3 regions of the Citrobacter freundii ATCC 8090 genome follow, and region 3 is predicted to be linked to each of the others. Evidence: predicted binding sites of a transcription regulator. Region 3 holds the regulator's gene; each other region holds the start of a gene.
What was found. Region 3 encodes LexA, which represses DNA repair genes until DNA is damaged. Its sites were predicted from a motif close to TNCTGTATGTACATACAGNA; they were not measured.

Region 1: the regulator LexA is predicted to act here: its motif matches at 5,358-5,377, upstream of uvrB (excinuclease ABC subunit UvrB).
Region 2: the regulator LexA is predicted to act here: its motif matches at 5,661-5,680, upstream of metR (HTH-type transcriptional regulator MetR).

What each region holds. Positions count from the first base shown of each region.
Region 1 is NZ_CP049015.1:1,637,249-1,645,176, reverse strand. Features, by position in the region: gene moaC (cyclic pyranopterin monophosphate synthase MoaC) at 1-245, opposite strand, end outside; gene moaB (molybdenum cofactor biosynthesis protein B) at 248-760, opposite strand; gene moaA (GTP 3',8-cyclase MoaA) at 780-1,769, opposite strand; molybdenum cofactor riboswitch at 1,757-1,902, opposite strand; gene yvcK (uridine diphosphate-N-acetylglucosamine-binding protein YvcK) at 2,232-3,140, shown strand; gene uvrB (excinuclease ABC subunit UvrB) at 3,263-5,284, opposite strand; gene G4551_RS07830 (ABC transporter ATP-binding protein) at 6,054-6,776, shown strand; gene bioD (dethiobiotin synthase) at 6,742-7,440, opposite strand; gene bioC (malonyl-ACP O-methyltransferase BioC) at 7,433-7,928, opposite strand, start outside.
Region 2 is NZ_CP049015.1:4,840,625-4,848,552, forward strand. Features, by position in the region: gene rmuC (DNA recombination protein RmuC) at 1-1,186, opposite strand, end outside; gene udp (uridine phosphorylase) at 1,327-2,088, opposite strand; gene G4551_RS23195 (dienelactone hydrolase family protein) at 2,354-3,160, shown strand; gene metE (5-methyltetrahydropteroyltriglutamate--homocysteine S-methyltransferase) at 3,215-5,476, opposite strand; gene metR (HTH-type transcriptional regulator MetR) at 5,712-6,665, shown strand; gene G4551_RS23210 (carboxylate/amino acid/amine transporter) at 6,553-7,452, opposite strand; gene yigL (sugar/pyridoxal phosphate phosphatase YigL) at 7,528-7,928, opposite strand, start outside.
Region 3 is NZ_CP049015.1:4,598,294-4,606,221, forward strand. Features, by position in the region: gene dusA (tRNA dihydrouridine(20/20a) synthase DusA) at 1-455, opposite strand, end outside; gene G4551_RS22050 (cupin domain-containing protein) at 563-1,051, opposite strand; gene zur (zinc uptake transcriptional repressor Zur) at 1,167-1,685, shown strand; gene G4551_RS22060 (CsbD family protein) at 1,734-1,943, opposite strand; gene dinF (MATE family efflux transporter DinF) at 2,080-3,399, opposite strand; gene lexA (transcriptional repressor LexA) at 3,470-4,078, opposite strand; gene G4551_RS22075 (diacylglycerol kinase) at 4,188-4,556, opposite strand; gene plsB (glycerol-3-phosphate 1-O-acyltransferase PlsB) at 4,728-7,148, shown strand; gene ubiA (4-hydroxybenzoate octaprenyltransferase) at 7,203-7,928, opposite strand, start outside.

The DNA of each region.
Region 1 (7,928 bases), 2.0 Mb from region 3:
CTCAGCATCAGCGGATGGCACAGCGGGATAAGATCCCAGGTACGTTTGGCGGCCTGAATACCCGCAATACGCGCCGTGGCGAATACATCACCTTTATGGTGGCTGCCATCGATAATCATCGCCAGCGTTTCGCTACGCATAGTCACGAATGCTTCAGCACGCGCCTCGCGTACAGTTTCCGCTTTGGCGGAGACATCCACCATATGCGCTTCGCCAGCGGCGTTAATATGAGTCAGTTGCGACATACTTATTTCTTCAAATGTGGGTGGAAATTACACGGACGCGTACGGGCATCAAGCTGCGGCGCAATGATATTTTCCCAGGCGGTACGACACGCTTTGGTCGAACCCGGCATGGCGAAAATCAGCGTTTTATTGGCCACTCCGGCAATCGCGCGGGATTGCAGCGTCGCGGTGCCAATCTCTTCAAACGACAGCATACGGAAGACTTCGCCAAACCCTTCAACTTCTCTGTCAAACAGCGGTTGCAGCGCTTCCGGCGCCTGGTCCCCTTCGGTTAACCCGGTACCGCCGGTAATGAGCACTACCTGTACATCATCACTGGCAATCCAGGCAGAAACCTGGGCGCGGATGGCGTAACGGTTTTCTTTGACAATCGCCTTATCGACAATCTGATGACCCGCTTCTTGCGCCGAGTCACGCAGATAATGGCCGGAGGTGTCATCTTCTTCGCCGCGACGGTTGGAAACAGTAAGAATAGCAATGCGTGTCGGGATAAATTCAGCGCTTACCTGACTCATGAAAAACTCCTTTTAGCGATCAGCCGCCAATGTAAGATAAGTTTTGCGTAATACCGGTATTGTTCTGATGCAGGAAATGGGTCTGCTTTTTCTCCAGCAGCGCGGCTGAAATACGTTCTTCCAGCGCCGGCTGCTGAGCGTCATCTTCCAGCAAATCACGCAGGCTTACGCCGCCTTCACCAAATAAACACAGATGAAGCTTGCCAACAGAGGAAACGCGCAGACGATTACAGGTGGCGCAGAAGTCTTTCTCATAAGGCATGATCAGACCAATTTCACCAACATAATCAGGATGACAGAAAACCTGAGCTGGGCCGTCGCTGCGCTGTCGGATCTGGTGGATCCAGCCGCGACGCAATAGCTCATCGCGAAGTACCTGTCCGGAGATATGGTGTTTACGGAAGAGAGAGCTGCCCTCGCCCGTTTCCATCAGTTCAATAAAACGCAGTTGGATTGGCCGAGGTTGGATCCACGCAAGGAAGGTGTCCAGTTGATGATGGTTTACGTCGCGCATCAGCACGGTGTTGACTTTCACTTTTTCAAAACCCGCATCAAAGGCGGCGTCAATGCCTGCCATCACCTGTTGAAACTTGTCCTGCCCGGTAATGGCATGAAACTGACGGGCATCCAGGCTGTCGACGCTGACGTTGAGCGCGGTCAGTCCGGCATCGCGCCAGGCAGCAGCATCGCGCGCCAGACGATAACCATTGGTGGTTACCGCAATCTGACGGATGGCGTCGTTTTCGCGCACGGCGGCGATAATGTCCGTAAAGTCGCGACGCAGTGAAGGTTCGCCCCCTGTCAGACGCACTTTTTCCGTTCCCAGACTGGCGAACGCGTGCGTGACACGGCGAATTTCATCAACGGTCAGAAAGCCGTTATTGGTGACCCCACCGGGCTTATAGCCATCCGGCAGGCAGTAGGTGCAACGAAAGTTACACACATCGGTAATCGACAAACGTAAGTAGTAAAACTTACGTGCGAAAGCATCGGTAAGTTGAGAGCCCATGTACACCTTTCCAAATACGGGAGACGTAGTCATTTCTTCCTGCGCCCTGGTGACAAACTTTTTCAAGTCTTGTCACGGCCAAAGCACCGTATCATTTGACCCAGGTGCAGAGGCTAGAGTGTTTATACTCGTCATACTTCGTGTTGCAGATGCGTTGGCTTCCGGCAACTCAAATTATTAAGAGTACTTAGTGGTTATGCCGATACTAGCGTGTAAATGACGCTTTTGCCATGTACACTTTCGCTATATAAATACATACATAACGACATGATCGTGCAATTTCGCTACAGAATAAGCAAAAATCACAGTTTTGCATTGATATACATCATCTTGCCATCAGGTGGATCTCGCCAGAAAGGAGTAGACCGCAGAAAAAAATTACGGCAGATGCCGACTGGATAATTGCTGAAAACACGCTATTTACGTTACTGTAACGCCGATCAATTGATATCAGGAAAATATATGCGCACTCGCACGCTGGCAGATCTGGACCGCGTTGTCGCTCTCGGCGGAGGGCATGGATTAGGACGCGTTCTCTCCTCACTTTCCCCTCTAGGCTCACGCCTGACGGGTATCGTCACCACCACGGATAACGGCGGCTCGACAGGTCGTATTCGTCGCTCTGAAGGCGGGATAGCCTGGGGAGACATGCGTAACTGTCTGAACCAGTTAATTACCCAGCCCAGCGTCGCATCCGCGATGTTTGAGTACCGTTTTGGCGGGAATGGCGAACTTTCCGGGCATAACCTCGGAAATCTGATGTTAAAAGCGCTCGATCACCTCAGCGTGCGGCCTCTGGAAGCCATCAATTTAATTCGAAGCCTGTTGAAGGTAGATGCGCATTTAATTCCGATGTCGGAGCTGCCGGTGGATTTGATGGCTATCGACGATCAGGGGCATGAAGTCTATGGCGAAGTGAATATCGATCAGCTTACTATCCCGCCTCAGGAGCTAATGCTATCGCCAAAAGTCCCCACCACGCGGGAAGCAGTAGAGGCTATCGCCGAAGCGGATTTGATTCTGATAGGACCAGGCAGTTTTTACACCAGCCTGATGCCGATCCTGTTGCTAGACGAGCTGGCGCAGGCGTTACGTCGCACACCGGCCCCGATGGTCTATATAGGCAATCTGGGGCGCGAATTAAGCCTGCCAGCAGCCAGCCTGACGCTTAGCGATAAGCTGGCCATTATTGAACAGTACGTCGGGAAGAAAGTGATTGATGCGGTAGTAGTGGGTCCGAAAGTGGATGCTTCCGTCGTTACCGACCGCGTTGTCATTCAGGAAGTGCTGGAAGCCAGCGATATTCCCTACCGCCATGACCGCCAGCTATTGCATAGTGCGCTGGAGAAAGCGGTGCAGGCGCTAGGCTAAACGGATTTACCTGATGCGCGGCGCTTATCAGGCCTACCAAACGCTCCGCTCCGACATCCGACCTACGGACGCGATCTTTGCCGTAGGCCGGATAAGGGGTTTACCCCGCATCCGGCACACTCTTACGATGCTGCGATAAACAACTCGCGCAGTTGATGCAACTGGTCGCGGATCGTCGCTGCCTCTTCAAATTCAAGATTCTGCGCATGCTGCATCATCTGCCCTTCCAGCTCGTGAATCTTCTGCTGCAGCGCTTTTGGCGTCATATCCAGTTCCACAACTTCAGACTTCGCGCCTGCGCGTGACTTCCCTTTGCCTTTCGCCTTGGTCTTCGCAATATTCTGACCCAGCGCCAGAATATCGACTACTTTCTTATTCAGGCCCTGCGGCGTAATACCGTGCTCTTCGTTGTAGAGTTGCTGTTTCTCACGACGACGTTCGGTTTCACCAATCGCTTTAGCCATTGAGGCGGTAATTTTATCGCCGTAGAGAATAGCCTTACCGTTGATGTTTCGCGCCGCACGACCGATGGTCTGGATAAGCGAACGTTCAGAACGCAGGAATCCTTCTTTGTCTGCGTCCAGAATCGCCACCAGGGAGACCTCAGGCATGTCCAGACCTTCACGTAAAAGGTTGATACCCACCAGCACGTCAAACTCGCCCAGACGCAGGTCACGAATGATTTCCATGCGTTCCACAGTATCGATGTCAGAGTGCAGATAACGCACCCGCTCGCCATGTTCTTCGAGGTATTCTGTGAGGTCTTCTGCCATCCGTTTGGTCAGCGTGGTGACCAGCACACGTTCGTTAATCGCCGCACGGGTGCGGATCTCCGACAGCAGATCGTCAACCTGCGTCGCCACCGGACGCACCTCAATGACCGGATCCAGCAGGCCGGTCGGTCGTACCACCTGATCGACCACTTCATCACCGGATTTCTCCAGCTCATAGTTGCCCGGCGTCGCCGAAACGTAGATAGTTTGCGGAGCCAGCGCCTCGAACTCTTCAAATTTGAGCGGACGGTTATCCAGCGCCGACGGCAGACGGAATCCGTATTCAACCAGGGTTTCTTTACGCGCCCGATCGCCGCGATACATGCCGCCAATTTGCGGGATAGTCACGTGGGATTCATCCACCACCAGCAGGCCATCGGCAGGCAGGTAATCAAACAGCGTCGGCGGCGGCTCGCCGGGGCCGCGCCCGGACAGATAGCGGGAGTAGTTTTCAATCCCCGAGCAGTAACCCAGCTCATTCATCATTTCCAAATCGAACTGGGTACGCTGACTTAAGCGCTGTTCTTCCAGCAGTTTGTTATTTGCCAACAGGACTTTACGCCGCTCTGCCAGCTCAACTTTGATTTCTTCCATCGCCTGCACGATACGTTCTCGCGGCGTCACGTAGTGCGTTTTAGGATAGATGGTGTAGCGCGAAATTGTGGATTCGACCTGTCCGGTCAGCGGGTCAAACAGCGATAAACGTTCGACCTCTTCATCAAACAGTTCCACGCGCAGCGCGATGTCGTCGGATTCTGCCGGGAAAATGTCGATCACTTCACCGCGCACGCGGAAGGTCCCGCGCTGGAATGCCTGATCGTTGCGGGTATATTGCAGCTCCGCCAGACGACGCAGGATCGCACGCTGGTCGATAATCATCCCCACCGTCAGGTGCAGCATCATTTTCAGGTACAAATCCGGGTCACCCAGACCATAAATCGCGGAAACCGACGCCACGACAACGACATCGCGACGTTCCAGCAGCGCTTTGGTTGCCGACAGGCGCATCTGCTCAATATGTTCGTTGACCGAAGCATCTTTCTCGATGAAGGTGTCAGAACTGGGTACGTAGGCTTCCGGCTGATAATAGTCGTAGTAAGAGACAAAATACTCCACCGCATTATCCGGGAAGAACTCTTTCATCTCACCGTACAGCTGAGCAGCAAGTGTCTTATTGGGGGCCAGCACCATGGTAGGACGCTGCAAGTCCGCAATCACGTTAGCGATGGTGAATGTTTTCCCCGACCCTGTCACCCCCAGTAGCGTCTGATGCGCCAGACCATCCTCCAGACCTTCTTCCAGGCGACGAATCGCCTCAGGCTGATCGCCAGAGGGTTTAAAAGCGGAATTTAGTTTGAACGGTTTACTCATGAGCAGCTACCTGAAGCAATGGGCGGGCAGGTGTGTAATTTTACTCGCAGCAGTATATTTTGCCAGTAAAATATACTGGATGAAAAAACAGTAACGCGCCAGAATATTTCTGTTACCCCAGCAAAATGGCCGTGACTACAGGCTAAAATTTGTCCGCAGGCAAGATAAAACACCAGCAAAAATGTGTTATCCCCAAACCAATGACTTTTTTAACATTTGTCAAGCTACTCGATGAAAGTTTTGTGGCAACGCATGACACTTCTGCGACAGCCATTGCATTTATCTAACATCCTGTAATTTAATGATTATTATCTCGAGCCGTCTTTCGCATCAATTTAGTCGCAGGCCGCGTCTTCTCTCGCTTACATTGTGTTTTCTAACCCTAATACACAAGGTTATCCACAGGAATAGTGGATAACTGCCTCCAGCCCGTATGGACTGTAGCCTGGCAAAAACGTCCTGATGGTCTTTTCTGGTGGGATAAAAAAAAATTATCGCTATTTTTTGATATTTATCAGCTAACGAAGCGACCTCGGATGGCCGAGATCTTGCTCGCATTTTCATCATTTTCCTGCCTGCACCATCACGACACCACCAGGCACTGCCAATGTGCACAAAAGAACGTCAGGAATGCGGTCAGTAAGAATTTATCGCCAGCGTTGCACGCCATCCTGCTGTATTTTTCCCCAATTCCGCTTCTGGCAAGAGATTTGCAGTTTTCTCCCGACCACCATTCCGCGAGGCGGATATCATCATGAGGGAGAAATCTATGTTGAGTCTTCGTGCAGTGAATCACTATTACGGTAATCAACACTCGCTTTGGGATGTCGATCTCGACCTGTTGCCCGGTAAATGTACCGCCGTACTGGGTCTTCCAGGGATGGGAAAGACTACGCTTGCCAATTGCATCATCGGCAATTTACCGATTGAGAGCGGAACCATGTTCTGGCATCAGGCTGGCGCACCACCTTGCGATCTGCTTCAGATTCCGGCGGCAAAGCGCATTGCACTAGGTATTAACTGTGTATCACAGGAGCGGCGAATTTTTTCGCAACTGACGGTAGAGGAAAATCTGCACATTGCGCGCCAGGCGGTTGAGGAAAGCGAAGCAATGAACAGCAGCGATATTTACCGCCTGTTTCCACAGCTGTTTGTACTGCGTCAGGCCAAAGGAGTGGCATTGTCGGAGGAAAATCAGCACCAGCTTGCACTCGCCAGTGCGTTGGTCACTCGCCCGCGTCTGCTGATCCTCGATGAGCCCACACGAGGAACAGGCCAGGCGTATATCCACAAACTGGGGAATCTGATTGTAAGGCTAAGCCAGGAGCTTGGCATCACCATTATGCTCGCGGAGCAGAGCCTGCCGTTCATTCGTCGGGTCGCCGACTGCTATTGCTTGTTACATCGTGGCCGCAACGTGGCTCAAGGGCAAATAACACAATTCAGCGACCCGCTAATCAACGACTGGTGGATGCCAGAGACAAAACGCTAAGATCGATATAACGACCTGTCGATGCTTGCTCCGGCTCTTCTGCCAGCCAGGGAATTTCCCCCAGCAGCGGAGCCGCAAGCGCACGCTTTAGCGTCGCCATATATTCAGCATGACGCTTGCCGGGTGGCGTCACATCATTGGCAACCCATCCGGCGAGCGTCAGCCCGGCCTGCTGCACCGCCAGGGCGGTCAAAATGGCATGATTGATACAACCGAGCTTAACGCCAACCACCAGAATCACCGGCAGTTGTTCCTCTTTTACCCAGTCAGAAAAACTCAGCGTTGGCGAAAGCGGCGTAAACCATCCGCCTGCACCTTCCACCAATACCCAGTCAGCCTGTTCTTCAAGCAGTCGTAAACCCGCAGACATCACGGAGGCCTGAATGGGGCGCCCTTCGTCAGCACTGATGATATGCGGTGAGGTAGGTTCCGCGAAGGTATACGGATTGATGGCTGCATAATCCACGGCTACAACGCTGTTGCGCTGTAGCGCCAGCGCATCACTGTTTCGCAGACCTTCATCCGTCATTTCACTGCCTGACGCCACCGGCTTATAGCCGACGGTTCGCAACCCCAACTGTCTCGCCGCCTGAAGCAACGCACAGCTGGCGATAGTTTTACCTACTTCAGTGTCCGTCCCGGTGACAAAATACGTGTTAGTCACGTTGAATCACTCCCAAAAAAAGATGATAGGTCAGCGGATATTTCCCCTGCTGACAGGGCCAGGCGAGCTGTAGCTGACGCAGTTGCGAGCGGGTCAGCACACGCTGCTCGCGTCCATCATGCAAATGCGTCGCGCCAATACCCTTCAACGAGCGCATGGCGCTCAGCGCATCGTCAAACCACAGCGTGACGGCATGAGACTGGTATTCAACGTCCCAGCCGCACAGCGCGTTTTCCAGTTGCTCCACGGGCAAAAAACGGTTGGCATGCTCCCGGTCATCAACTGTTCGCCACGCCTGACGAAGTTCCGGCATCGAACCTTGCGCCAAGGTACTAAACGCCACCGTTCCGCCAGGACGCACCACCCGGTATAGCTCGCTTAACGCACCGCGTAGGTCGCTGCACCACTGCACGGCCAGATTGCTCCAGGCCAGGTCGAAAGTGGCAGCGGCCTGCGGAATGGCTTCGATATCCGCCAGCAGATAGTGA
Region 2 (7,928 bases), 240 kb from region 3:
TTTGACCTATTGCCGACATATCATCCACAAACAACCGCATCTTGTCATAAAGTTTGCTGGCCCGATCGGCAATTTGTTGCGCATTACGACTCTGATGCTCGTAGCGCCACAGGTTGGCAATCGTGCGCAATGCCACCAACAGCGTGGTAGGGCTCACCAGCATAATGTTATTTCTAAGCGCTTCGGTAATCAGTTCGGGCTGTCTGTCGAGCGCCAGCAAAAAAGCGGGCTCAACGGGGATAAACATCAGAACATAGTCAAGCGTACGCAGCCCCGGAAGCTGCTGATAGTCTTTGCGGCCCAGCAGACGAATGTGGTTGCGCACCGAGGCGATGTGCTCCTGCAACGCGCTCTCGCGGGTGAATTCATCTTCAGCGTTAAAATAGCGTTCATAGGCGACCAGCGTCATTTTCGCATCAATCACCACATCTTTGCCCTGCGGTAATCGGACAATAACATCTGGCTGCATCCGCGAACGGGCGTCGTTTTCGATGCTGACCTGGGTTTCGTATTCATAGCCTTCGCGCAGACCGGAAGCCTCAAGCACCCGCGTGAGTACGACCTCGCCCCAGTTACCCTGCGTTTTGTTATCGCCTTTTAATGCCCGCGTCAGGTTTACCGCTTCCTGTGCCATCTGCGCATTCAGTTGCTGGAGATTACGAATTTCGTGCGCCAGAGTATGACGTTCCTGTGCCTCTTTACCAAAGCTGTCCTGAATCTGGCGTCGAAATCCGTCCAATTGTTCGCGAAGCGGTGCCAGCAGGCTGTTCAGGCTTTGGCGATTTTGCTCATCTACGCGGCGATTGCTGTGCTCGAATATACGGTTCGCCAGATTTTCAAACTGCTCGCTCAGGCGCTGTTCGCTGTTGATCATCTGACGGATCTTATCTTCCGCATGCTGTTGCGTTGCTTCCAGCCGGGTAGTGACTTCACGGAGATCAGCTTCCAGAGAGGTGTTGATACTGTGCAGGCTGCGCAATTCGTTATTAAGCAGTTCGCACTCATCACGCCAGTGGGCTTCCTGTGAGAGTTGTTGCCGGGCGGCACTTAGCGCGATATCCAGTTCACGTCGTTCTTCGATGAGATCGGCACGGATTCTGTCGGCGTGCGCTTTTGTTGCCAGCCACCCAACCAGCAGCCCTGCGGCTAACGCCAACACGGCACTCATCATAATTGAAATATCCACAACGCCCCCTTACAGCAACGACTTACCCGCACAAAATAGAATTGTGCTGTATAAACGTCCAGTTTAAAAGGAATTTCCTGCGAGGTACTACGCAAAATAAAAAGGCCGAACGCGTCGGCCTTTTTGAATAGACGGGAGAATTACAGTAAACGACGCGCAGCTTCCACCACGATTTTTACCGCATGGCTTTCTGTTTGTTTCATCGTTTCCGCATTAGGGATCTCTTGCTGAGTACGGTTCACGATAACACCCGCGACCATACCGGCACGCAGACCCTGGCTTGCGCACATGGTCAGCAGCGTGGCAGATTCCATTTCGTAGTTCATAACGCCCATAGACTGCCACTCTTCCATCGAGCCTTTGAAACGGCTCACGACGCGACCAGAGAAGGTGTCGTAACGTTCCTGGCCCGGGTAGAAGGTGTCAGAAGATGCGGTAACGCCCACGTGGGTAGTGGCGCCGATAGATTTCGCCGCTTCCACCAGCGCGGTGGTGCACTCGAAGTCCGCAACGGCCGGGAACTCCATTGGCGCGAAGTGCAGGCTTGCGCCGTCCAGACGGACAGACGCCGTGGTGACCAGGACATCACCTACATTGATATGCGGCTGGATAGCGCCAGTCGTACCGATACGCAGGAAGGTACGAATGCCCAGTTGTGCCAGTTCTTCAACGGCAATAGAGGTTGACGGGCCGCCGATACCGGTAGAGCAAACGATCACGGCTTTACCATCCAGCTCAGCACGCCAGGTAGTGAACTCGCGATGAGATGCCAGCTTAACCGGCTTATCCATCAGCGCGGCGATCTTTTCCACACGCTCCGGGTCGCCAGGGACGATAGCAAGCGTAGCCCCTTGTAAGTCGCTCTTAGTGAGGCCGAGATGAAAAACATCAGACTTAGACATAAAAACTCCTCTGTGAATCGGTTTTGTCAGAAGAAGCAAAAACACACTTTACCGAAGGCATGAACATATTTTCGTGACAGTCATCACTATGATGTAAATCAATTGCATTCAATTACCATTAAAAAGTGATGCGTATCACATAAATGATGCGATGTAAGGAAGCCCTGCACAAAAGATAGCCCGTTTAAGGCAATGTGGTTCGTTGCATGTGTCTATAGTTAACAATGCGCTTTTTGGCTGAATATTTAAGGGTACGGAGAATACCATGACAACACGACAATCTGGCTTTGCACCTGCTGTATCTCCACCGACGTCTACCACGGTTCACACTCCGGATAACGAAATTATCGCCGGTGTAACGTCCATACCTTCACAAGGCGATGATATGCCAGCGTATCACGCACGACCAAAACAAACCGATGGACTGCTTCCCGTGGTCATTGTCGTGCAGGAGATTTTTGGTATTCATGAGCACATTCGTGACGTTTGCCGCCGTCTGGCTCTGGAAGGGTATCTGGCTATCGCACCAGAACTCTATTTTCGCGAAGGCGATCCCAATGACTTTGCCGATATCCCCACGTTGCTCAGCGGCCTTGTCGCCAAAGTGCCTGACTCTCAGGTACTGGCCGATCTGGACCACGTCGCCAGTTGGGCCTCCCGCAACGGGGGAGATGCGCACCAACTGATGATCACCGGATTTTGCTGGGGTGGACGCATCACCTGGCTGTATGCCGCACATAATCCGCAGTTAAAAGCGGCGGTGGCGTGGTATGGCAAACTGGTGGGTGATAAAACCCTCAACTCGCCGAAACATCCCGTTGATATCGCAACCGATCTTAACGCCCCCGTTTTGGGACTTTATGGCGCCCAGGATACCAGCATTCCGCAAGATACCGTTGAAACAATGCGTCAGGCGCTACGCGCCGCCAATGCGAAAGCGGAAATCGTGGTCTATCCCGATGCCGGACATGCCTTCAACGCCGATTATCGCCCGAGCTATCACGAAGAGTCCGCGAAAGACGGCTGGCAGAGAATGCTGGAGTGGTTCGCGCAATACGGTGGGAAGAAATAATTCCCGCCAGGCAAACCAATAAACAAAACGGAGGCATCAGCCTCCGTTTTGTTTTTACGCCTGACGCAGATTCTGCGCCGCTTTAACCATGTTTGCCAGCGCAGCACGGGTTTCCGGCCAGCCGCGCGTTTTCAGGCCGCAGTCCGGGTTCACCCACAGACGCTCAGCCGGAATACGCTGCTCGGCTTTCTTCAGCAGAGCTTCAATCCACTCCACGCTCGGGACGTTCGGCGAGTGAATGTCGTAGACGCCCGGCCCGATTTCGTTCGGATAGTCGAACTCTTCGAACGACTCCAGCAGCTCCATATCAGAACGTGAAGTCTCAATAGTGATCACGTCCGCGTCCAGCGCCGCAATGGAGTCCATGATGTCGTTGAACTCGCAGTAACACATGTGGGTGTGGATCTGGGTTTCATCCTTCGCCACTGCCGCGTTAATGCGAAAGGCTTCCACGCCCCACTCCAGATACGCCGCCCAGTCGCTGCGACGCAGCGGTAAACCTTCACGCAGTGCCGGCTCATCAATCTGGATAATGCCGATCCCCGCTGCTTCCAGATCCGCAACTTCATCACGCAACGCCAGCGCAATCTGCTTCGCGATGGTTTCACGCGTCACGTCTTCACGCGGGAATGACCAGCAAAGAATGGTCACCGGACCGGTCAGCATACCTTTTACCGGTTTGTCGGTCAGTGACTGGGCATACTTCGCCCACTCCACGGTGATCGCTTCCGGGCGGCTGACGTCGCCAATGACTACCGGTGGCTTCACGCAACGGGAGCCATAGCTCTGCACCCAACCGTTCTGGGTAAAGACGAACCCGTCCAGATGCTCACCAAAGTATTCCACCATGTCGTTACGTTCGGCTTCACCGTGTACCAGCACGTCGAGCCCCAGACGCTCCTGTTCAGCGATCGCCTGTTTGATATGTTCCGCAATACCGGTGCGGTAGTTACCGGCATCCAGGTTGCCCTTTTTGAAGTCCAGACGCAGACCGCGAATTTCGGTGGTTTGCGGGAATGAGCCGATAGTCGTGGTCGGCCATGCCGGCAGATTAAAGCGGGCACGTTGCGCCTCGGCACGAACCGGATAAGCGTTGGCGCGCTGGCTGTCCTGGGCGGTGATTGCCGCCAGACGTTTTTCCACTGCAGCGTTGTGGACACGAGTAGAGTGACGACGAGCCTGAATCGGTGCGCTCCATTCGACAATTGCCGCCGTATCACCGCTGTTCAACGCATCACGCAGCAGCGCCAGCTCGCCGCATTTTTGCAGGGCGAAGGAAAACCAGCTCTTCACCTCTGCATCAAGGCGGGTTTCCACGCTGAGATCGATGGGGCTGTGCAGCAGGGAGCAGGAAGAAGCCACCCACAGGTCACGTTTCCCGACGATATCTTTAATTTGCGCGTATTTTTCGCTGAGATCGGCGCGCCAGACGTTGCGCCCGTTCACCAGGCCCGCTGACAGCAGCCAGTCGGCAGGCAGACGTTTGTGCAGCTCGGCGACATCATCTTTACCGTGCACGAAGTCGACGTGCAGTCCCTGCACCGGCAGCGCGGTAATGGTATCCAGGTTTGGCGTTACGCCTTCGAAGTAGGTGGTCAGTAGCAGCTTCACCTGGCCCCGCAAGGCACCATAAGCTGGTTTGAAGGCGTCCAGCCACGCTTGCGGTAATTCCAGCACCAGAGCAGGTTCGTCAATCTGCACCCACTCAATACCCCGTTTTGCCAGCTCCGCCAGCACCTGCTGGTAAACCGGCAGAATGTCGTTCAACAGACTCAGGCGGTCAAACTGTTCGCCCTTCACTTTCCCCAGCCACAGGTAAGTTACCGGCCCCAGCAGCACAGGTTTCACCTTATGCCCGAGCGCCAGCGCTTCGTCTACTTCATCCAGCAGTTGCGTCCAGGTCAGTTTGAACTGCTGGCCTTTGGTGAACTCCGGTACCATGTAGTGATAGTTGGTGTTAAACCATTTGGTCATTTCTGCCGCCGCCGCTGGCTCACCGGTCGGTGCGCGGCCACGGCCAATACGGAATAAGGTATCGATATCGACCGAGCCGTCTTTATTCTGATGACGAGCCGGAACGTTGCCGAGCAGCAGGCTGGTAGTCAGCACGTGATCGTACCAGGCAAAATCACCTACCGGCAGCAGGTCAACACCCGCCTGCTTCTGCTGATCCCAGTGGCGGGCACGCAGCTCGCGGCCAACGGCCAGCAATTCTTCACGGGAGGAATTTCCCGCCCAGTAGCTTTCTTGCGCTTTCTTCAACTCGCGACGCAGGCCAACGCGAGGGAAACCGAGGGTGTGATTCAATATTGTCATTTTTCTTCCTCTAATTATATGTAAATCCTATGGATTTTGAATTTAGGGAAGGCGGCAAGTTTACTCATCCCCAGGAGCTTACTGAAGTAAGTGACTGGGGTGGGGAAACGAAGCCAACGCACCATAAATTTAAAAGACGAAGGATTTTAGCCGTCCAGATGTTTACACATCCATAATTGGCGGTTACTGTATATTCCTCAAGCGCAATTTGTTCATGCCGAAGTGAAGGACTTTCATGATCGAGATTAAACACCTGAAAACGCTCCAGGCGTTGCGGAATAGCGGTTCGCTGGCAGCCGCCGCGGCGACGTTGCATCAGACCCAATCCGCTCTTTCTCACCAGTTCAGCGATCTGGAGCAGCGCCTTGGCTTTCGACTTTTTATCCGTAAAAGCCAGCCTCTGCGCTTTACGCCGCAGGGAGAAATCCTGCTGCAGTTAGCTAATCAGGTGTTGCCGCAAATTGGTCGTGCGCTGCAGGCTTGCAACGAACCGCAGCAAACCCGGCTGCGAATCGCAATTGAATGTCACAGTTGTATTCAATGGCTGACGCCCGCGCTGGAGAATTTTCGTGCCAACTGGCCACAGGTGGAGATGGACTTTAAATCCGGCGTGACGTTCGATCCGCAACCAGCGCTACAGCAGGATGAGCTGGATCTGGTATTAACCTCCGACATCCTGCCGCGCAGCGGATTGCACTACTCACCGATGTTTGATTTTGAAGTCCGCCTGGTACTGGCGCCTGACCATCCGTTGGCCAGCAAAACGCAAATCACGCCGGAAGATTTGGCCAGCGAGACGCTGCTCATTTACCCAGTGCAACGGAGTCGACTGGATGTATGGCGGCATTTCCTGCAGCCTGCGGGCGTGAGCCCGTCGCTGAAGAGCGTGGATAACACCCTGCTGCTGATTCAGATGGTTGCAGCCAGAATGGGTATCGCGGCGTTACCGCACTGGGTGGTGGAGAGTTTTGAACGCCAGGGTTTAGTAGTGACTAAAACCCTGGGTGATGGATTGTGGAGCCGACTGTACGCCGCCGTGCGTGATGGCGAGCAGCGACAGCCGGTCACAGAAGCGTTTATTCGCTCAGCGCGGAATCACGCCTGCGATCATCTGCCGTTTGTGCGGAGTGCGGAACGACCCACTTTCGATGTACCCACAGTGAGGCCACTATCACAGCCGCGCCAATGATGAAGCTTGGCCAGTGAGGCTGTTGATGCCAGATAGCCAGGTTGACCAACAGCCCGGCCGGCACATGCATATTGTTCATGATACCCAGTGTGCCCGCATCCACTTGGGTCGCACCGTAGTTCCACATAAAGTAACCAACGCCGGACGCTGCCACGCCAAGAAAGACCAGAATTCCCCACTGTAGCGTGGTTGCAGGCATTTTTTGCGCATTGCCCAGCATGAACCAGGCCACGACAGCCACCATAAAGGCCCCCATATAAAACCAGGCAAAGGCGTTGTGCTGCGGCATTGGCCGCGTTTCCATCAGACGTTTATAGCCCACCATACCGATGGCAAAACTAATGTTGGAAAGCTGCACCAGCAGCAGGCCAGTCCAGAAGTGGCTGGTTACCTGATCGTAACGAATAATCCCCGCGCCAATCACCGCCAGTAACGCACTGAAAGCGTAGCTCCAACGCAAACGGCGCCCGCTCATCAGGTCATAAATCAGCGTGATGTAGAGCGGCGTCAGCACGGTGAAAAGCAACAGCTCTGAAACCGTCAGATACAGGTAGGCGTGAAAACTCAGCATATACATAATGCCAAGCTGCATGGCCCCCACCAGCATATATAGCGCGATCGTTTTTACGCTGTGCCCACGGGTTCGTAAAAACGGCAGGAACACCAGCGCCGCGAGTCCAACGCGCACCAGCACCGCAAAATAGCTATCGACATGACCGGCAAGGTACTCGCCAAACAGGCTGAAGGAAAAGGCCCACAAAATAGTGGTAATGATGAGTAGCGCCACAATGGATGTCTCTTAGAACAGGGAACATCCATTGTAGCGGAGAGTTTAGTTGACAACTGGTCAACTAAAGAACAATCACTTTAAAAAGAGATCGCGCAGGTAGTGCGGTACGGCATCGTCGGCATTAAGACCAATGACTTCCAGTTCTGGGTGCAGATCCTTCAGGCGCTGGTGGGCGTTGCCCATGATGCAGCCTTTGCCCGCCATAGAGAGCATTTCCGCATCATTCATCCCATCGCCAAAAGCGATGCAGTCTTTCAGGCTGTAGCCCATCGCTTTCGCTACCGCTTCCAGCGCATGACCTTTCGACACGCCGCCCGCCATGACTTCCAGACAGGTAAGCGTAGAGAAGCTGACGTTGACGCGATCGCCCCAGCGGGCGTTAATCGCCTGCTCCAGCGGTAGCAGTCTTTCGTGAGAGTCGGTGGTGAAGAACACTTTGCTGACGCCTTCAGGCTCCAGTAATGCAGGTTCAA
Region 3 (7,928 bases):
TCGTAGCTGTCCTGGTCATCAATGCCGATACGCGTTTTCACCGTTACCGGAATCGACACCACGTCGCGCATTGCTTTGACGCAATCGGCGACCAGTTGCGCATTCCCCATCAGACAGGCGCCAAACATGCCATTCTGCACGCGGTCGGAAGGACAACCCACGTTGAGATTGATTTCGTCATAACCCCGCTGTTCAGCGAGCTTTGCGCACTGCGCCAGCGCCGCAGGATCGCTCCCGCCCAGTTGCAATGCGACCGGATGCTCTTCTTCGCTATACGCCAGATAATCGCCTTTACCATGAATGATCGCGCCGGTGGTTACCATCTCCGTATAGAGCAACGTCTGGCTGGACAGTAAGCGCAAAAAGTAGCGGCAGTGTCTGTCCGTCCAGTCGAGCATCGGCGCGATAGAAAAACGATGAGCGGGAAAAGCGGTAGACTGAGATTCAGGCAGCATGGCGAATATTCAAGCATCCGGTTAAAAAAGGGGCGCTACTATAGCATAGACCGTTACGATAGTGAGCCACATCCTCGCGGCTCACTCCCCCTGCCCATCAACAAACGCTATTTACGCCCCGGTTTTCCGTCGTGTGATCCGAAAAACTGCGGCGGATGGTCGACCCAGCGATCCTCACGTGTAGCGGCATAGACCGGGTTAAGCGGATAATAAATGCGGTTATATTTTTTGTTCGCCTCACCCACGACTAACAGACGCACCTCTTCACTGGTGTTATTGATAAAGGTATGGCACACGCCTGTACCTGCCGGGAAACCGACGCTGTCGCCCGGCTCTAGCTTCCATAAATACCCGTTAATCCAGGCCTCAGGATAACCTTCCAGCACATAGATAAACTCTTCCTCATCGCTTTCAGCGTGCGGGTACGACGTGCGCCGACCCGGCGGCAGGCGTTCATGATGAATGCCGAGTCGTCCTAACCCCAACTTGCGGGCAAGCGGCGCGCCAATAGCAAATAGCTCATCGCTGTCGGGATAAGTGGAGTCATCAGCCCCCTCAACCTCACGCCAGTGGCGAATACAATCGGGTCTTTTCATGGTTATTTTCCAGTATTGCGATGCGTCAGGTATAGCACACCGCGGTGGATCTCGGCGTTTTAAGCAGAACATGTTAAAGTAAGGGATTAACCTTCCACGCAAATCGAGGCGCCAAATGGACAAAACCACTACGCAAGAGTTATTGGCTCAAGCTGAAAAACTCTGTGCGCAACGCAACGTGCGGCTTACGCCACAGCGTCTCGAAGTGTTGCGCCTGATGAGCCTGCAGGAAGGGGCTATCAGCGCCTATGACCTGCTCGACCTGTTGCGGGAAACCGAGCCACAGGCCAAGCCGCCAACCGTGTATCGTGCGCTCGATTTTCTGCTGGAACAAGGATTTGTGCATAAGGTGGAATCCACCAACAGCTATGTCCTTTGCCATCTGTTCGATCAGCCAACCCACAGTTCCGCGATGTTCATTTGTGACCGCTGTGGTGTGGTAAAAGAAGAGTGCGCAGAAGGTGTGGAAGACATCATGCATACGCTGGCGGCCAAAATGGGCTTTGCTCTGCGACATAATGTTATTGAAGCACACGGACTATGTCCGGCCTGTGTAGAAGTTGAGTCATGCCGCCATCCTGGCGAGTGCCAGCATGACCATACGATTCAGGTGAAGAAGAAAGTGGGGCGCTAGGTAAGCGGGAGAGCGTACATCCTTGTACTCTCAGGAGGGAGGGGTTAATTACCAGCGGTAATCATTACGTTTTTCCCAATCGTTAACTTCTTTCTCCGCCTGATCTTTCGCGTAACCGTAACGCTCCTGGACTTTACCGACCAGTTGGTCACGTTTACCTTCAATGACCGTCATATCATCATCGGTCAGTTTGCCCCATTGCTCTTTCACTTTACCTTTAAACTGCTTCCAGTTGCCGCCGACTTCGTCTTTATTCATCATCAAGTCCTCATCGTTAGGTTGTGAATAGCGAGAGTGCCATGTCCAGACACATGCTGTTTTTGCTGGACGTGAGAATAAGTGTAGTCAGTGATTCTGGGTTTTATTTACTATTCGGAATTTTTAACCATCCAGATTAGGCAAACCAGGTTCCATTACGCCAGTGACGCCGCCAGATAAAGGCCAGCGACAGCCCGCGCAACGCGAGGAAAACGGTTAACGCCAGCCACAAACCATGATTTCCCAGCCACGGCAACGTCAGGAGCGTTAAGGCGAATCCCACTGCGGCAACGGCCATACTGTTGCGCATTTCTGCAGCCCGCGTCGCGCCAATAAACATTCCGTCGAGCAGATAACACCAGACACCCACCAGCGGTAACACCACCTGCCAGAAGAGATAGCGATCGGCCAGTAGTTGGATTTGCGGCAGCGAGGTCAGTAGCGCAACAATCTGCTCGCCAAACAGGGCATAAACCAGCGAAAACAGAATAGCCACAATACCGGACTGCCGACAGGCCGCCCGCCAGACGTCCAGTAACTGGCTACCATCTCGCGCCCCATAGGCCTGGCCCGAATGCGCTTCCACGGCATAGGCAAATCCATCCAGCGCGTAGGCGGTAAAGGTTAGCAGGGTCATCAGAACGGCATTAACCGCAATAATATCGCCTCCCAGACGTGCACCCAGCACCGTGATAGCGCCAAAACAGAGCTGCAGCAGCAGCGAGCGCAACATGATGTCACGGTTAAGCGCCAGCAAACGACGGAAGTTGCCACGCCACGCCTGCTTCAGCATTGCCAGCGATATTCCGCGCATATGCAGGACTTTGCGCACCATCATCAGGCCGATCAGTAAGGTGGCATATTCAGCAATCACCGTCGCCAGTGCCGCACCTTGCACGTTCATATGCAGGCCCATCACCAGCCATAAATCGAGCACAATGTTAAGAATATTGCCAACAATCAACAGGATAACCGGCGCACGCGCATACTGAACGCCAAGCAGCCAGCCGAGCAGCACCAGATTAGCCAGCGAGGCGGGTGCGCTGAGCCAGCGGATTTCAAGGAAACGCCGGGCTTGTTCCAGTACCGCTTTACTTCCCCCGACAATATGCAGCGCTACATCGATAATCGGCGTACGAAACAGTGCGATAAGCAACCCCGCTCCCAGCGCCAGCATTAGCGGCTGCACCAGTGCGCGCGCCAGCGCCTGTGGATTTTTCGCACCAAATGCCTGGGCAGTAAGACCCGTGGTGCTCATGCGCAGAAAAAGCAGCAGCATAAAGAGAAAACTGGTTGCCGTAGCACCAACCGCAACACCGCCAAGATAGACCGGACTATCCAGATGACCAATCACCGCGGTGTCCACCAGTCCCAGCAGGGGAACGGTGATATTGGAGAAGATCATCGGTAAGGCGAGGTGCCAGAGTGCTTTATCAGAGGAGGTAAAGAAAGGCATACAGGAAAGCCTGATGAAAAGAAGTGAAAACTAACTGTGGCGCAGAATGCGCCACAGTATTAATACATGATTACAGCCATTCACCGTTACGAATGACACCTACCGCCAGCCCTTCAATGGTGAAGCTTTGCTCACGCAGGTCGACAACGATAGGTTTAAATTCGCTATTTTCTGGCAGAAGTTCAACCTTGTTGCCCTGCTTTTTCAGGCGCTTAACCGTAACTTCGTCATCAATACGGGCAACAACAACCTGTCCGTTACGCACGTCCTGAGTTTTATGCACCGCCAGCAAATCGCCGTCCATAATACCGATATCTTTCATCGACATACCGCTGACGCGCAGCAGAAAATCGGCGTTCGGTTTGAACAATGAGGGATCGACCTGGTAGTGGCCTTCGATGTGCTGCTGCGCCAGAAGTGGCTCGCCTGCCGCCACACGACCGACAAGCGGTAATCCCTCTTCTTCTTCCTGCAGCAGTCTAATACCGCGCGATGCGCCGGAGACAATTTCCAGCACACCTTTACGCGCCAGCGCTTTCAGATGTTCTTCAGCGGCATTTGGGGAACGGAACCCCAAACGCTGCGCGATCTCCGCACGCGTCGGTGGCATACCTGTCTGGCTGATGTGATCTCTAATGAGATCAAACACCTCTTGCTGCCTGGCCGTTAACGCTTTCATTCCGCCCCCTGGGTGTATATACAGTTATGCTGTGAGTATATACAGCTAAAGGTGATTTTGGAACCGCAAACTGCACAAAAAGCAGGAGATTTATGAAGATGTGGAATCCTTATCGCAAATGCGACCACAACAGGATGCCCCAGGTAATCAGAGCGACAAAAATAGACAACAATACCGCCGCCGACCCCATATCTTTCGCCCGGCCGGAAAGTTCGTGATACTCAGAGCCTATACGGTCAACTACCGCCTCAATCGCACTGTTGAGGATTTCAACGATCATCACCAGCATCACGGAACCAATCAACAGCACGCGAGTAATCGCATCGACGTCCAGCCAGCAGGCGATAGCTACGCCCAGCAGTACGGCAACGCTTTCCTGGCGGAATGCCGCCTCATTGATCCATGCGGCGCGAAAACCTTTCCAGGAATAGCCTGCAGCTTTGATAATTCGGGTGAATCCAGTGGTATTATTGGCCATCAAAAAGAACCTTTTTACATTATTAGCGTCAATGTCATTGTAACGTTACCCCGTTTGTTTCAGGGTGTGGCAAAGCAGCGCGAAGTATGACGGGATACCACAGAAATTCACTAAACTTTCTGATATCCTTGCAGCGCATTTGCATTATTAACCAGAGGCTTTACATCGTTTATGTCCGGCTGGCCACGAATTTACTACAAATTACTGAATTTACCATTAAGCGTCCTGGTAAAAAGCAAGTCTATTCCGGCAGAACCTGCCCCGGAATTGGGACTCGATACGTCTCGTCCCATTATGTACGTCCTACCGTACAATTCAAAAGCAGACTTGCTGACGCTGCGTGCCCAATGTCTGGTGCACGATCTCCCCGATCCCCTGGAACCGCTGGAGATAGACGGGACTTTACTGCCGCGCTACGTGTTTATTCACGGCGGCCCGCGTGTGTTCACCTATTACACGCCAAAAGAAGAGTCCATCAAGCTGTTCCATAACTATCTCGACTTACATCGCAGCAATCCAGACCTGGATGTGCAGATGGTGCCGGTTTCGGTGATGTTTGGCCGTGCGCCAGGGCGTGAAAAAGGTGAAGTTAATCCGCCGTTACGTATGCTAAACGGCGTACAGAAATTCTTTGCGGTTTCATGGCTGGGTCGCGACAGTTTTGTCCGCTTCTCCCCGTCGGTCTCTCTGCGTCGTATGGCGGATGAACACGGTACGGATAAGATCATTGCCCAGAAGCTGGCACGCGTGGCGCGTATGCACTTTGCTCGCCAGCGTCTGGCCGCTGTCGGCCCGCGCCTCCCTGCCCGCCAGGATCTGTTTAATAAACTGTTAGCTTCAAAAGCGATCGCTCGCGCGGTAGAAGATGAAGCGCGCAGTAAAAAAATCTCCCACGAAAAAGCGCAGCAAAATGCCATTGCGCTGATGGAAGAGATTGCCGCCAACTTCTCCTACGAAATGATCCGTTTGACGGACCGTATCCTGGGCTTTACCTGGAACCGTCTGTATCAGGGGATTAACGTTCATAATGCGGAGCGTGTACGCCAGTTGGCGCACGATGGGCATGAAATCGTGTACGTTCCGTGCCACCGCAGCCATATGGACTATATGCTGCTGTCGTACGTTCTGTACCACCAGGGTCTGGTTCCGCCGCACATCGCAGCCGGTATCAACCTGAATTTCTGGCCAGCGGGTCCGATTTTCCGTCGTCTGGGCGCATTCTTTATTCGTCGTACCTTCAAGGGCAACAAGCTCTACTCCACCGTATTCCGCGAATATCTGGGCGAGTTGTTCAGCCGCGGCTACTCGGTTGAGTACTTTGTCGAGGGTGGACGTTCACGTACTGGTCGTTTGCTCGACCCTAAAACCGGCACCCTGTCGATGACTATTCAGGCGATGCTGCGCGGCGGTACGCGTCCTATTACTCTCGTACCGATCTACATCGGCTACGAGCACGTAATGGAAGTGGGCACCTACGCCAAAGAGCTGCGTGGCGCGACGAAAGAGAAAGAAAGTCTGCCACAAATGCTGCGTGGCTTAAGCAAGCTGCGCAACCTGGGTCAGGGCTACGTCAACTTTGGTGAACCAATGCCATTGATGACTTACCTCAACCAGCATGTGCCAGAATGGCGTGAATCTATCGATCCTATCGAGTCTATCCGTCCGGCCTGGCTGACGCCGACGGTGAATAACATTGCCGCCGATCTGATGGTGCGCATTAACAACGCTGGCGCGGCCAACGCCATGAACCTGTGTTGTACCGCGCTGTTGGCTTCCCGCCAGCGCTCTCTGACCCGTGAACAGTTAACCGAGCAGCTCGACTGCTACCTGAGCCTGCTGCGCAACGTGCCGTACGCGGCGGACTCAACCGTTCCTGCGCAAAGTGCCAGTGAACTGATCGACCACGCCTTGCAGATGAACAAGTTTGAGGTCGAGAAAGACACCATCGGTGACATCATTATTCTGCCGCGCGAGCAGGCGGTCTTGATGACGTACTACCGCAATAACATTGCGCATATGCTGGTTCTGCCTTCGTTGATGGCAGCCATTGTGACTCAGCATCGTCGTATTTCACGCGTCGCGCTACAGCAGCATATTGATGCGTTGTACCCGATGCTGAAAGCCGAGTTGTTCCTGCGCTGGGAGCGCGATGAGCTTGCCGGGGTGATTGACGAACTGGCCAGCGAAATGCAGCGCCAGGGGCTGATTACTCTACAGGATGGCGAGCTGCATATTAATCCTGCCCGCTCCCGTACGCTGCAGCTGTTGGCTGCGGGTGCTCGCGAGACGTTGCAACGCTACGCCATCACCTTCTGGCTACTGAGCGCCAACCCGTCGATCAACCGTGGCACGCTGGAGAAAGAGAGCCGCACCGTGGCACAACGCCTCTCAGTGCTGCACGGCATTAACGCGCCGGAATTCTTCGATAAAGCGGTGTTCAGCTCTCTGGTGCTGACGCTGCGTGACGAGGGATTCATCAGCGATACCGGGGATGCCGAGCCGGAAGAGACGATGAAGATCTATCAGATGCTGGCCGAACTGGTGACGTCGGATGTCCGTCTGACCATCGAGAGTGCCACACAGGGCGAGTAAGCATTAAAAAACCGGTCGAAATGACCGGTTTTTATTTTGCAGGCTAAGCCAAACTCAAAAGTGCCAGTAGCTCATCGCCAGTCCTAAGAACAGTACCAGGCCTACATAGTTATTGTTCATAAACGCTTTAAAACAGGCATCACGTTCACGATTAACAATCAGCTTCTGCTGATACGCAAACAGCGCGCCCGCCACCAGCAGAGACCAGTAATAGCCCATCCCCAACCCGTTTAACCACCCCACCAGCGCCATCAGCGCCAGCACACCGACCTGCAGAATACCAATAATGAGTTTGTCGTTCTGGCCGAACAGGATCGCGGTCGATTTAATGCCAATCTTCAGGTCATCATCCCGATCAACCATCGCATACTGTGTATCATAGGCCACCGCCCAGAGAATGTTGGCGAGGAACATCAGCCAGCAGCTCAGTGGTACAGACTCGCTCACGGCGGCAAACGCCATCGGTATAGACCAGCCAAACGCCGCGCCCAGCACCACCTGCGGCAGATGCGTGTAGCGTTTCATGAAGGGATAGACCCACGCCAGCGCTAGCGCCGCAACGGACAACAAAATGGTCATCGTGTTGAGCGTCAAAACCAGCAGGAAGGCGAGCAACACCAATACGACGAACAGCGTTCGGGCTTCTTTTTCGGTGACAGCACCGCTCGGCAGCGGTCGATTCGCGGTGCGTTTAACGTGTCCGTCAAACTTCCTGTCGGCATAATCATTTACCACACATCCAGCGGCGCGCATTAACCAAACGCCGGCGACAAATACCGC